3 regions of the Tessaracoccus zhenghani genome follow, and region 2 is predicted to be linked to each of the others. Evidence: riboswitches for the same ligand, from Rfam matches in the RefSeq annotation. Region 2 holds a riboswitch; each other region holds the start of a gene.
What was found. Region 2 has a riboswitch for thiamine pyrophosphate ahead of ACX1DX_RS11195 (MFS transporter). Riboswitches for the same ligand answer to the same signal wherever they lie in the genome.

Region 1 (4,207 bases), 750 kb from region 2:
GGTGATCGACAGGGCGGCGGCCGACGGCAGGTCGAGGAGTTGCGTGGTGAGGAACCAGATCTCGGTCTCGATGGTGCGGTAGCGGGTCTGGCCCAGCACCATCACAATGCCGTAGCTGGAGGCGCTGAACAGGAACACCAGGGATGCGCCGGAGACAATCGCCGGCGTCAGGGCCGGCAGCGTCACGGTGCGCAGTGTGCGGAGGGGAGAGGCGCCCAGCGTGCCGGCGGCCTGGGCCAGGCGCGGGTCGAGGCGCGCCCAGAGGGTGCCCACCGTGCGCACGATCACGGAGTAGTTGAAGAACACCATCGCGGCGAGGATGGCGGCCGGGGTGCCGGCCAGGCCGAGCCAGCCGAGCAGCCCGTCGGGGCGCAGCAATGAGCCGAATGCGACGCCCACCACCACCGTGGGCAGCACGAAGGGGATGGTGATGAGGGCGCGCAAGGTGTCGCGGCCGCGGAACCGGCAGCGGTAGAGGAGGTAGGCGCCCGGCAACCCGAGCACCAGACACAGCAGCGTGGAGGCGGTGGCCGTGCCGAGGGTGAACCAGATGGCCCCCCAGGTGCGGCGGGAGCCGAAGACTGAACTGAAACCCTCGAGCGTCCATGAGGTGTCGTCGTGGAAGCCCCGCAGCACGAGCGCGGCGGCGGGCCACGCGAAGAAGAGCGTCAGGAAGGCGGCCGGAACGAGCGCCGTCAGCGCCCATCCCAGCCGCCAACCCAGGGTCGATCTCACCCCATGGCCTCGGTCCAGTCACGGATCCACTGGTCGCGGTTCGCGTCGATCTCTTCGGGGGAGACCTCCACCGGCGACGGTGCCAGCGGCGCGAAGCGGGCCCACTCCTCGGGCAGTTCGGTGTCGGTCGCCGCAGGGTACATGTACATCTCGGTGGGGAACACGCTCTGCACCTCGGGGCTGAGCAGGAAGTCGACGAAGGCGCGGGCGCCTTCCTCGTTCTGGGCGCCCGCGAGGACGCCGGCGTACTCGACCTGGCGGAAGCACGTGTCCAGCAGCGCTTCGGTGGTGGATTCGTCCCCGTCCACTGTGTACGCGGGGGAGGTGGCGTAGCTCAGCACCAGCGGGCGGGGCCCTGCGCCGTCGGCGCCCGAGAAGTCCGTGTAGTAGGCCTCGGTCCAACCCGAGGCGACCTTCAGGCCGTTGTCCGCCAGGGCGGACCAGTAGTCGAGCCAGCCGTCGCCCTTCTCGCCGATGGTGGCGAGCAGGAAGGCCAGGCCCGGCGAGGAGGACGCCGGGTGGGTCACGACGAGGAGGTCCTTGTATTCGGGTTTGAGGAGGTCGTCGAGGGTGGCCGGGATGGTCAGGTCGTGCTCGGCGAACCAGCGCTTGTCGGCGTTGATGCACACGTCGCCGAAGTCGATGGGCGTGAGGCCCTCGGTGGCCATGGCCCTGGCCTCCTCCGGGAGGGCCTCTGACTCGTAACCGGAGAGGACACCCTCCTCCGCGGCGCGCGAGGCGTAGGTGTTGTCGATGCCGAACACCACGTCGCCGAGCGGCGAGTCCTTCGTGAGGATGAGCTGGTTGACCAGGGTGCCGCTGTCGCCGGGCTGGACGTAGGTCACGTCCAGGCCGGATTCCTCGGCGAACCGGGCCTTGAGGTCGTCCGGCAGGCTGAACGAATCGTGGGTCACCACCGTCAAGGTCGACGACGAGGTGAGCGCCTCGGACGTCTCGCGCGCGGGGCCTTCCGTGCCCCCCGGGGTGGCCGCTCCGCCGCAGGCCGCCAGCGCCAGCACGGCGGCGGCCGCGATGGCAGAGTGTACGAAGAACTTCATGTCCGCTCCTTCAAGAGGAGGGCTCGGCGGATGCCGAGGAGAATTCCCAACTCCCTACGCCGGTGCTAACCGGATCAGGTTTGAGGGTCTGCGGCCTCCCGCACTCTCAGCGCCCCGGTGGCGCTCCCCTGTGTTCGGCGTCCACCTTAGCGCAGTCCGGGAAGTGCTCTCCAGGGGGTTCGCGGCTGACGGGCGTCTGTCAGGAACCGCTGGAGTCCGTGATCCGCAGCAGGGCGTCGCGGATCTGGCGCGCACGGCGTGGGCCGATCCCGTCGATCTCCATCAACTGCGACACGGAGGCGCCGAACATCTCCTGCAGGGTGTACCTGCCCACCAGCTTCGACACCATCGGCGCCGGTAACCGGCCCACCCGGGAGAGGAGTCGCACGCCGCGCGTCTCCAGGCTCTGTTCCAGGTTGGCGTTCGCCCCGAACCCCAGCCGCTCCGCCACCAGGCCGCCGCTGAAGAGTTCCTCGGGAGAGAAGTTGTGCAGGGCCAGCAGGTCGAATTCCGAGGGGTCCGACAGGTTGTGCGCGTAGTCCTCCGTCAGCAGATCCGCGACCCCCTCGAAGTGGCTGGCCAGTTCCGTGTGCTGCAGCGCGACCATCCTCCCCTCGACCCCGAGGATGTCCACATGGAACTGCATCTCCGTGGACAACCTGCGGGTGAGTTCCAGGCGGTGCGCGACGTGGGTGAGGTCGCGCAGGGTGACCTGCTCGCCGATCTCGAGCAGCGTGAACTGCTCCATCTGGTCTGTGAGCCGCGTGACGACGCGCGACAGAGTGGCCAGCGTCTGGTTCGCCCGGCTGATCACCTGGGGCACGGTCTCGACGGGATGGCGCCGGCCCCCCAGGAAGAGGGAGACGGTGCTCATAGAGGCCGATACGGTGACCACCGGCACGCCGGCAGACTGGGCCGTGCGGTCCGCCGACCGGTGCCTGGTGCCCGTCTCGGCCGTGGGAAGATCGCCCTCCGGCACGAGGTGCACGCCGGCGGCCACGATGCGGCTGAGGTCGTTGGAGAGGATGATCGCCCCGTCGAGCTTCGCGAGTTCGCGGAGATTCTGCTCGGTGCAGTCGACGCCGAGTTGGAAGCCGCCCGAGCACACCTGCTGGACCCTCGTGTTGTTGCCGAGCACGATGAGGGCGCCGGTGCGGCCGAGCAGGATGCGATCCAGGCCCCCGCGCAGCTGGGTGCCCGGCGCGAGCAACCGCAGATAGCGGCGGATGGCGGACCTTGGCACCTGGACTCCTTACGTCGGGGTCAGTCTACGGGGCGTCGTCGTACAGCTTGCGGCGCCTGTCACGGCGCTTGACGCGTCGGACCGGGGGCCGGTCCTCGAAGAGGATCCCGACCACCATGACGAGGCCCCCGATGGCGGCGATGAGGAAGAAGATCGCGCCCAGCGCGGGGTAGCCCAGTAGGTGGGGCCCGACGTCGGCGACCATCAGCAGGGCGGCCGCCACCGTGATCGCGGCCAGGATCAGCGCGACCGACACCCGGTTGGCCACCTGGTGCAGCACCATGTGGAGCCGGTCCTCGTCGACGGCGTTGATGTTGAAGCTCAACTCGCCCTCGGCGAGGGAGTCGAGGATGCGGTTCGCGCGGCGGGGGAGCCGCTCGATGAACTCCTTGCCCTCCAGCCCGCTCAGCAGCGTCTGGCCGGCGCTCGGGCTGAAACCGGCGCGGAGGATGGTGGAGACGTTGGCGCGGATGGCCTCGATGGGCGTGAAGCCGGGATCCAGGTGCTGCGTGGCCTGATCCAGGTTCAGCAGCGCCTTGCCCACCATCGTCATCTCCGCGGGAGGACGGAGTCCGTGTTCCCCTGAGAGCCGGGCCAGTTCCATCAGCACGGTGCCCGCCTGGAGATCCGGGCCCATGGCGAGCGTGGTGGACACGAGGTGGGTGACGGAGTCACGGAAGGCCGCCGCATCGTAGTCCTCCAGCGGGTGGCCCATCCCGGCCAGCACCATGGCCGCGGCCTCGCCGTCGGCGTCGCCGATGGCCACGAGCAGCTTCACCAGCGACGTCCGGACCCGCGCGGGCAGACGCACCACCATGCCCACGTCGAGGATGGCGATGCGGTGGTCCGGGGTGAGGAACAGGTTGCCGGGGTGGGGATCCGCGTGGAGGATGCCGTCCACCAGCATGGCCTTCAGCATGAAGTGGAACAGCGAACCCGCCAGCGCCGGGCCGTCGACGTCGAGCAGTTCGATCCTGCCGACGTCGGTGATCTTCTTCCCGGGCATCAACTCGAGCGTGAGCACCTCGTCTGTGGAGTAGTCGTCGATGGGGGTGGGCACCACGAGGTCGCGTTCGTCCTCGGCGAGGTCCGCGAACAGGCGCAGGTTCGCCGCCTCCTTGCGGTAGTCCAGCTCGTCGGCCATGGAGCGCCGGAACTGGGCCAGCATCCG
Region 2 (4,207 bases):
CTACGTCAACACCGGCGACGAGGAACTGCAGCACGGTTTCACGCACATCGCGTGCATGGTGCCCGTCCCGGCACTGGTCAGCCAGGCCGTGGACCTCGCCGGCGAAGGGGCGATCCTCAACGCCTTCGCGGGCATCCCCGCCGGCACCCTGGGCGACTTCGACCTCCAGGGCATCGTCGAGCGCCGCATCTTCATGCTGGGCACCTCAGGCTCGGATGTCTCGGACATGCGCACCGTGCTGCGCAAGATCGAGGAAGGCATCATCGACACCCACATCAGCCTGGACGCCGTGACCGGCATGAAGGGTTTCCAGGACGCGATCGACTCGGTGATGAACCGCACCAGCGGCGGCAAGATCATGGTGTACCCGATGCTGCACGACCTCGAGCTGACGCGTCTGGTGGACATGCCGGAGAAGCTTCCGCATGTCGCCGCGAAGCTGAACAACGGCGTCTGGACCAAGCAGGCCGAGGAGGCGTTGCTGGCCGGCGCCTAGCCGACTCTAGTGGCCGCGGAGCTGCTCGATCGCCCGGCGTTCACGCTTGGTCGGGCGGCCGGCTCCGCGGTCGCGCACCGCCACGCGGCCCACCATCTCCGGGATGGGTGGCGGCTTCTCGGGCGTCCGGTCGATGTAGGCGGCCTGCGCCAGCGGCGCGCTGACCCGCTTGGCCAGACCGGGGTCCACCACCTCGAGGATCTTCTCGTCCTGGTCCTTACGCACCCGGATGACCTGGCCCGCCACCACATGCTGCGACGCCTTGGGCAGCAGGTCGTTCACCCTCACGTGCCCGCCGCGCACGGCCGAGGTTGCGAGCGAGCGGGTCTTGTACACGCGCACCGCCCACAGCCAGGCATCCAGTCGGGTCATGCGCTGATCCTAATCGCCCGGTCAATGGGCCTCGGGGAGGCCCGGTACGGTGGCGACGAGAGACCTGCCAGAAAGGAACCCCATGACCAGAAAAGCCATCGTCACCGGCCACAGCAAGGGCCTCGGTGCCGCGCTCGCCTCGCAGTTGGAGGCCGACGGCTGGGCCGTCCTCGGCGTGTCGCGCTCTGCCGGCGCCCAGGTGGACCTGGGGTCGGCGTCGGAACTGGCCGCGTGGCTGGAATCCGGCGCACTCGCGGAGTTCCTGGCGGGCGCCTCGGACATCATCCTGATCAACAACGCGGGGGCGGTGTCGCCCATCGGCTTCGTGGGCACGCTGGACCCGGCGGAGATCGAGCGGTCGGTCAACGTCAACGTGACCGCTCCCATCATCCTGACCGACGCCGTGGTGAGGCTGCGCACCGCTGGGGCGCCTCTGCGCGTGGTGCACATCAGCAGCGGGGCGGCGCGCCGCCCCCACACCACGTGGAGCACCTACTGCGCGGGCAAGGCCGCCGTCGACATGCACGCCGTGGCGCTCGCCGAGGAGAACCTCGAGGGCGTGCGCGTGGCCTCCATCGCCCCGGGGGTGGTGGACACCCAGATGCAGGAAGCCATCCGCGGCACGGACTTCCCGGCGCGAGACCAGTTCCAGGCACTGAAGGACGAGGGTCGTCTGTCATCGCCAGACGAGGCGGCCCGCAGGATCATCACGCTGCTCAACCGCGCAGACTTCGGCGAGAAGGTCATCGCGGACGTCCGCGACGCCGGCTGATTCACTTCTTGTCGACTGCCTTCTCCAGCTCCGCCTTGTTCATCTTCGAGCGGCCCTCGACGTTCTTGCGCTTGGCCTCTTCATAGAGCTGGTCCCGGGTACGGCCACCCGGCCCATTGTGGGAGCGGAGGCCACCGCGTCGGCCTGACGAGATGTCCTCGCGGGACAACCTGCTGGATTCCTTCGCCTCGCCTGCCCGAGCGCGCTCCTTGTTCACTGTGCGGGCGGCGATCTCCTCAGCCGTGTCCTCGTCCTCGCCGCGCTCCTCGAGGCCCTCCTTGATGTGCTCGTACTGCCGTTCGCGCTTGGCGCTCCATGCCTTGGGGCTCATCCCCACCTCCTGCTCGGTCCACCAACGCTACGGCGGCGTTCCACGTCCGGCTACCCCCTTTAGCGCGGACCGACGGTGGGCTAGGGTGCTGCCATCCACGCGGGTGCCCTCGGCAGAGGGCTGAGATGGGGCTGATGCGGCCCGGACCGTCCGAACCTGTCCGGGTCATGCCGGCGAAGGAAGTGAACCATGTCACACACCCTTGCAATGCCCACCACCGCGCCCCCGCGGACGCTGCCTCCCGAGGGAAAGGCTGCGCTCCGCGGCGGCGTCCTGGGCAACTACGTCGACCAACTGCACATCTTCCTGCCACTCGTCGCGCTGGCCCCGGCCCTGACCGTGCTCGCGGGGCCGCATGCCGCGGCCACCACCGGCGCCATCGTCGTGATGGCGATGCTGCTCGGCCGCCCCATCGGGGGCATGGTCTTCGGCCAGATCGCCGACCACCTCGGCCGCACCACGACGACGAAGGTCGCCATCGCCGGCACCGCGGCGTGCACGTTCGGCATCGCGGCCGTCCCCACACACGAGTCGATCGGAGGCGCGGCGATCATGATCGTCATCGCGCTGCGCTTCCTCGGCGGCATCTTCATCGCCGGGGAGTACTCAGCGGCGATCCCGCTCGCGATGGAGTGGTCGAAGCCGAGGCGCCGCGGCCTGTTCTCCGGCCTGATCATGTCGATGGCGCCGTGGGCGCAGGCCACCATCGCGTTCGCCACGGGCATCCTGCTGGTGGCGCTCGGGGCCGAGGACTACGCGGCCTGGGGCTGGCGGGCCTCCTTCGCGGCGGGCGGTCTGGCGTCGGTGGGGATGCTGATCTACTACGGGCGACACGTCACGGACGCGCCGGTGTTCCACCGCAGCCGCGCCACGGGGCGCAGGCTCGGGCTGCTGGAAGTGCTGACCGGCGCCTACGCACCGGCGTTCTGGCAGATGTTCGGCCTGATGAGCGGTTTGTGGTTCCTGACCAACACCACCGTGATCATGCTGACGCCCCGGCTGGGCACCGACGTGGGGCTGGCGCCCACGAGCGTGAGCCTGGTGATGGGGTGCGCCGCCGTCGGTCAGGCCATCGTGATGGGTGTCACGGGGCACCTTTCCACCGTGCTGGGCCGTCGGCGGTTCTTCGTCATCTGGGGAGTGCTCGCGGCGGTGTCGGCGCCGCTGTTGTGGCTGGCGATCATGAGCGGCCCGGCCGTGTGGCTGATCGCCGTGTGCGCCGTCGCCCTGCAGGTGCTGACCGTCACTGCCTACGGCCCAGTGGGCGCGTACCTGTCGGAGCGCTTCCCCACTGCCGTGCGGGCCACGGGTTACGGCACGGCCTACAGCCTGTCCATCGTCATCCCGGCCCTGTACCCCTTCTACCTGCCCACGCTGGAGGGCTGGTTCGGGCGCGACGCCGCCGTCGTGGGCCTCATGGTGTTGGGCGGCGCTCTCGTCGCGGTGTGCGGTGCGGTGGGCCCGGCCCTGCGGCCGCGGGAACTCACAGACGACCTCGAGGCTGTCGCCTCCCGTCAGGTGGCCGCATGATCGCCGACGTCATCACGGCCGTGCGCGAACGGGCGCCGCTGGTGCACTGCCTGAGTGCGGCGGTGTCGATGAACTTCGTCGCCGACGCCCTGCTCGCCGCGGGCGCGCGGCCCATGATGACCGAGACGTCGGAGGAGGCGCCGTCGATGGTGGAGGTGGCCGACGCGCTGCTGATCAACCTCGGCACCCTCTCCTCCGACGGTATGGCGGGCATCCCCGCCACCGTCGCCAGGGCCCACTCGCTGGGCACTCCCTGGGTATTGGACCCGACGGCGGTGGGGATCGCGCCGGTCCGCACGCCGCTGGCCCGCCGGTTGCTGTCCGAGGCGCCGGCCGTGGTCCGCGGCAACGCCTCGGAGATCCTGAACATCGCGGGCACCGGGGTGACGGGGCGGGGCGCCGACACCGCGCACACGCCTGAGCAGGCTGCGCAAGCGGCGACCCTGTTGGCTCGGGCCTCCCACGCCGTCGTCGCGGTGTCGGGAGCGCGCGACCTCATCACCGACGGTGAGCGCAGGATCGGCGTCACCGCCGGGCACGCGCTGTTGACCCGGGTCACCGGAACCGGCTGCACGCTGGGCGCGCTCATCGCGGCGTGCGCCGCGGTGGCTGACCCGTTCGACGCGGCCCACGCGGCGACGGCCTGGCTGTGTCTGGCCGCCGAGGACGCGGCGGCCGTCGCTTCGGGGCCGGGGTCGTTCAAGGT
Region 3 (4,207 bases), 460 kb from region 2:
GGGATCCTTCGGCCTCGCCGGCGGCTTCGTCGATTGGCTCGGCTCGGCACTTGGGCGGCGCCAATAGCCAACGGCCGCCTCGAGTTCCGCGGAGAGCTCCGGTGACTCTGGGTGCAGCGTGTGGGCATCCATGTCCTGATAACCCAGCTGCACCCCGTCACTGGAGCGAATCACGTATAAGCGATCTTTACCGAAGTGCTTCCACCGCTTGAAATTGAACGCGGTCGACGACTTGTCCCCCATGGGCCGAGGCTAGCCGCGATCCCTCCGGGCCGCGGCCAGCCCGCCAGAATCAGGCGCTCTGCGCCTCGGAGATGTCCAGGTACACCTGTGCACCCATCTCCCTGAACTCCCGCGACTTCGCCGCCATGCCCGACTCCGCGTCGACACCGGAACCGAACCGGGCCCTGATGTCGCCGCTGATCTTCATCGAGCAGAACTTCGGCCCACACATCGAGCAGAAGTGCGCCGTCTTCGCCGGCTCCGCGGGCAGGGTCTCGTCGTGGAACGCGATGGCGGTGTCCGGGTCGAGCGACAGCGCGAACTGGTCGTGCCACCGGAACTCGAACCGCGCCTTGCTCAAGGCGTCGTCGCGGACCTGCGCCCCGGGGTGTCCCTTGGCGACATCGGCGGCGTGGGCCGCAATCTTGTACGTGATGACGCCGGTCTTCACGTCGTCGCGGTTCGGCAGCCCCAGGTGTTCCTTGGGGGTGACGTAACAGAGCATCGCGGTGCCGTGCATGGCGATCACTGCGGCCCCGATGGCGGAGGTGATGTGGTCGTACCCCGGGGCGATGTCGGTGACCAGCGGCCCCAGCGTGTAGAACGGCGCGCCGTGGCACCAGTCCTGCTCGAGGCGTACGTTCTCCTCCACGAGGTTCAGCGGGATGTGGCCGGGGCCCTCCACCATTACCTGCACGTCGTACTCCCAGGCCCGCTTCGTCAGCTCGGCGAGGGTGCGCAGCTCGGCGAACTGAGCCTCGTCGTTCGCGTCGGCGATGGAGCCGGGCCGCAGCCCGTCGCCCAGGCTGAACGAGATGTCGTAGGCCGCGAAGATCTCGCACAGTTCGTCGAAGTGCTCGTAGAGGAACGACTCCCGGTGGTGAGCAAGCATCCAGCCGGCCATGATCGACCCACCCCGGCTGACGATGCCCGTGACGCGATCAGCCGTCAGCGGCACGTACCTCAAGAGGACGCCGGCGTGGACGGTCATGTAGTCGACGCCCTGCTCGGCCTGCTCGATGACCGTGTCCCGGTACACCTTCCATGTGAGCTCCTCGGCCTTGCCGTCCACCTTCTCCAGCGCCTGGTAGAGCGGCACGGTACCGATGGGCACGGGGCTGTTGCGGACGATCCATTCGCGCGTGGTGTGAATGTCATCACCGGTGGAGAGGTCCATGACTGTGTCGGCGCCCCAGCGGGTAGCCCACGTCAGCTTGTCCACCTCCTCCGCGATGGAACTGGTGACGGCGGAGTTGCCGATGTTGGCGTTGACCTTCGTCAGGAACGCCCTGCCGATGATCATCGGTTCGGCCTCAGGGTGGTTGATGTTGGCGGGGATGATCGCTCGGCCGGACGCCACCTCTTCCACCACCTTCTCGACGGCGACGCCCTCGCGCAGCGCCACGTAACGCATCTCCGGGGTGACGACGCCATTGCGGGCATAGTGCAGCTGCGTCACCCTCTTGCCGGGTATGGCTCGGATGGGCTCCTGCCTGCGGCCGCGCCATTCATCGGAGGCCGCGCCACGACGCACGGCCGCCCGGCCGTCGTCGGCCAGGTCGGTGGAGCGCGCCGAATGGAGTTCAGTGTCACCTCGCCCGGCAATCCACTCCCGGCGCTTCGGGGCAAGCCCTTCCACAGGATCGACGGTGGGGCCACACGTGCGGTAGACGTGCACGTCGGCATTGGGGACGTCACCAGGGGAGTCCGCCAAGCTGATGGCGGTGACCGGGACGTGGATGTCGCCATCGGAGATGGTGACGGCACGATGCTGCGGATGGATTTCCATCTGACTCTCTTCCTTCGCCGGCATGACCCGGACAGGTTCGACGGTCGCAAGCGGCATCAGCTTGATCTCAGCCCGTGCCCGGGCACCCGTGGGGTGTCTGAAGCCAACCACAGCGGGAGCTCACCGCCACCGACGTCTCATGGCGAACGCTCCGCACTCGCCTCGTGGGAGCACAAGCCCCTGTCAGGACGACATCGCCTCGCGACTCGACGCGACGCGCAGCCGGCAGGCGAGCCCAGCCCTACACCGATTTTGACTTCTCCGCAGAGTCTGTCTAGTATTGGTCTTCGCGCAAGCGACTGCTGAACAAGCAAAACCCCCAGTCACATGGGAATTCATGCTTATTTGCGGCTGATCCACCCAGATCAAGCGATTTGACACGGGGAGGCCAACAAGTAAAGTTCTGCGGGTTGCCCAAGCGGCAAATACAACTCAACGGAACAAGCCAAACCGGCCGATTTGACAGGCTGGAACACGGCAAGTAAAGTTGATCGAGTTGCCCCAAGCGGGAATCGCACGGAAAATGGTGTGGTTGAAGCGCGGGTCGCACCCGAAACTTGAGAACTCAACAGTGTGCTTTAAGTCAATGCCAAATACATGCACTGGCAAGGCTTTTCGGAGTCTTGTCGTGCGAACCCGTCTCCCAGCTTTGGTTGGGGATGGATTCCTTTGAATTAATATTGATTAAAGTCCAGTTTTTTGGATTTTGTCGGTATCAAACTAGTTGACAGTTGAGCAGGTGCCTTTTGGGGTGTCTGTACTGATAATTTTCAACGGAGAGTTTGATCCTGGCTCAGGACGAACGCTGGCGGCGTGCTTAACACATGCAAGTCGAACGGTAAGGCCCTTTCGGGGGTACACGAGTGGCGAACGGGTGAGTAACACGTGAGTAACCTGCCCTTGACTTTGGGATAACTCCTGGAAACAGGTGCTAATACCGGATACCAGCCTGCACGGCATCGTGTTGGTTTGAAAGCTCCGGCGGTCAAGGATGGACTCGCGGCCTATCAGCTTGTTGGTGAGGTAGTGGCTCACCAAGGCTTCGACGGGTAGCCGGCCTGAGAGGGTGACCGGCCACATTGGGACTGAGATACGGCCCAAACTCCTACGGGAGGCAGCAGTGGGGAATATTGCACAATGGACGCAAGTCTGATGCAGCAACGCCGCGTGCGGGATGACGGCCTTCGGGTTGTAAACCGCTTTCAGCAGGGACGAAGCGAGAGTGACGGTACCTGCAGAAGAAGCACCGGCTAACTACGTGCCAGCAGCCGCGGTGATACGTAGGGTGCGAGCGTTGTCCGGATTTATTGGGCGTAAAGAGCTTGTAGGCGGTTTGTTGCGTCGGTAGTGAAAACTCAGGGCTTAACCCTGAGCCTGCTTCCGATACGGGCAGACTTGAGGAAGGTAGGGGAGAATGGAATTCCTGGTGAAGCGGTGGAATGCGTAGATATCAGGAGGAACACCAGTGGCGAAGGCGGTTCTCTGGACCTTTCCTGACGCTGAGAAGCGAAAGCGTGGGGAGCAAACAGGCTTAGATACCCTGGTAGTCCACGCCGTAAACGGTGGGTACTAGGTGTGGGGTTCATTCCACGAACTCCGTGCCGCAGCTAACGCATTAAGTACCCCGCCTGGGGAGTACGGCCGCAAGGCTAAAACTCAAAGGAATTGACGGGGCCCCGCACAAGCGGCGGAGCATGCGGATTAATTCGATGCAACGCGAAGAACCTTACCTGGGTTTGACATATGCCGGAAACATCTAGAGATAGGTGCCCCTTTATGGTCGGTTTACAGGTGGTGCATGGCTGTCGTCAGCTCGTGTCGTGAGATGTTGGGTTAAGTCCCGCAACGAGCGCAACCCTCGTCCTATGTTGCCAGCGGGTAATGCCGGGGACTCATAGGAGACCGCCGGGGTCAACTCGGAGGAAGGTGGGGATGACGTCAAGTCATCATGCCCCTTATGTCCAGGGCTTCACGCATGCTACAATGGCCGGTACAAAGAGCTGCGAACCTGCAAGGGTGAGCGAATCTCAAAAAGCCGGTCTCAGTTCGGATTGGGGTCTGCAACTCGACCCCATGAAGTCGGAGTCGCTAGTAATCGCAGATCAGCAACGCTGCGGTGAATACGTTCCCGGGGCTTGTACACACCGCCCGTCAAGTCATGAAAGTCGGTAACACCCGAAGCCGGTGGCCTAACCC

Region 1: another riboswitch for thiamine pyrophosphate. It lies ahead of ACX1DX_RS07780 (thiamine ABC transporter substrate-binding protein); the one in region 2 lies ahead of ACX1DX_RS11195 (MFS transporter).
Region 3: another riboswitch for thiamine pyrophosphate. It lies ahead of thiC (phosphomethylpyrimidine synthase ThiC); the one in region 2 lies ahead of ACX1DX_RS11195 (MFS transporter).

The regions. Positions count from the first base shown of each region.
Region 1 covers NZ_CM137275.1:1,613,848-1,618,054, reverse strand. Annotated here, with positions in the region: gene ACX1DX_RS07785 (ABC transporter permease) at 1-735, opposite strand, end outside; gene ACX1DX_RS07780 (thiamine ABC transporter substrate-binding protein) at 732-1,793, opposite strand; TPP riboswitch at 1,828-1,933, opposite strand; gene disA (DNA integrity scanning diadenylate cyclase DisA) at 1,993-3,036, opposite strand; gene ACX1DX_RS07770 (ABC1 kinase family protein) at 3,062-4,207, opposite strand, start outside.
Region 2 covers NZ_CM137275.1:2,362,874-2,367,080, reverse strand. Annotated here, with positions in the region: gene ACX1DX_RS11215 (alcohol dehydrogenase catalytic domain-containing protein) at 1-496, shown strand, start outside; gene hslR (Hsp15 family ribosome-associated heat shock protein) at 503-868, opposite strand; gene ACX1DX_RS11205 (SDR family NAD(P)-dependent oxidoreductase) at 951-1,640, shown strand; gene ACX1DX_RS11200 (plasmid stabilization protein) at 1,642-1,971, opposite strand; TPP riboswitch at 2,061-2,170, shown strand; gene ACX1DX_RS11195 (MFS transporter) at 2,161-3,501, shown strand; gene thiM (hydroxyethylthiazole kinase) at 3,498-4,207, shown strand, end outside.
Region 3 covers NZ_CM137275.1:1,904,145-1,908,351, reverse strand. Annotated here, with positions in the region: gene ACX1DX_RS09150 (nuclease-related domain-containing protein) at 1-174, opposite strand, end outside; gene thiC (phosphomethylpyrimidine synthase ThiC) at 293-2,011, opposite strand; TPP riboswitch at 2,003-2,111, opposite strand; rRNA gene ACX1DX_RS09140 (16S ribosomal RNA) at 2,782-4,207, shown strand, end outside.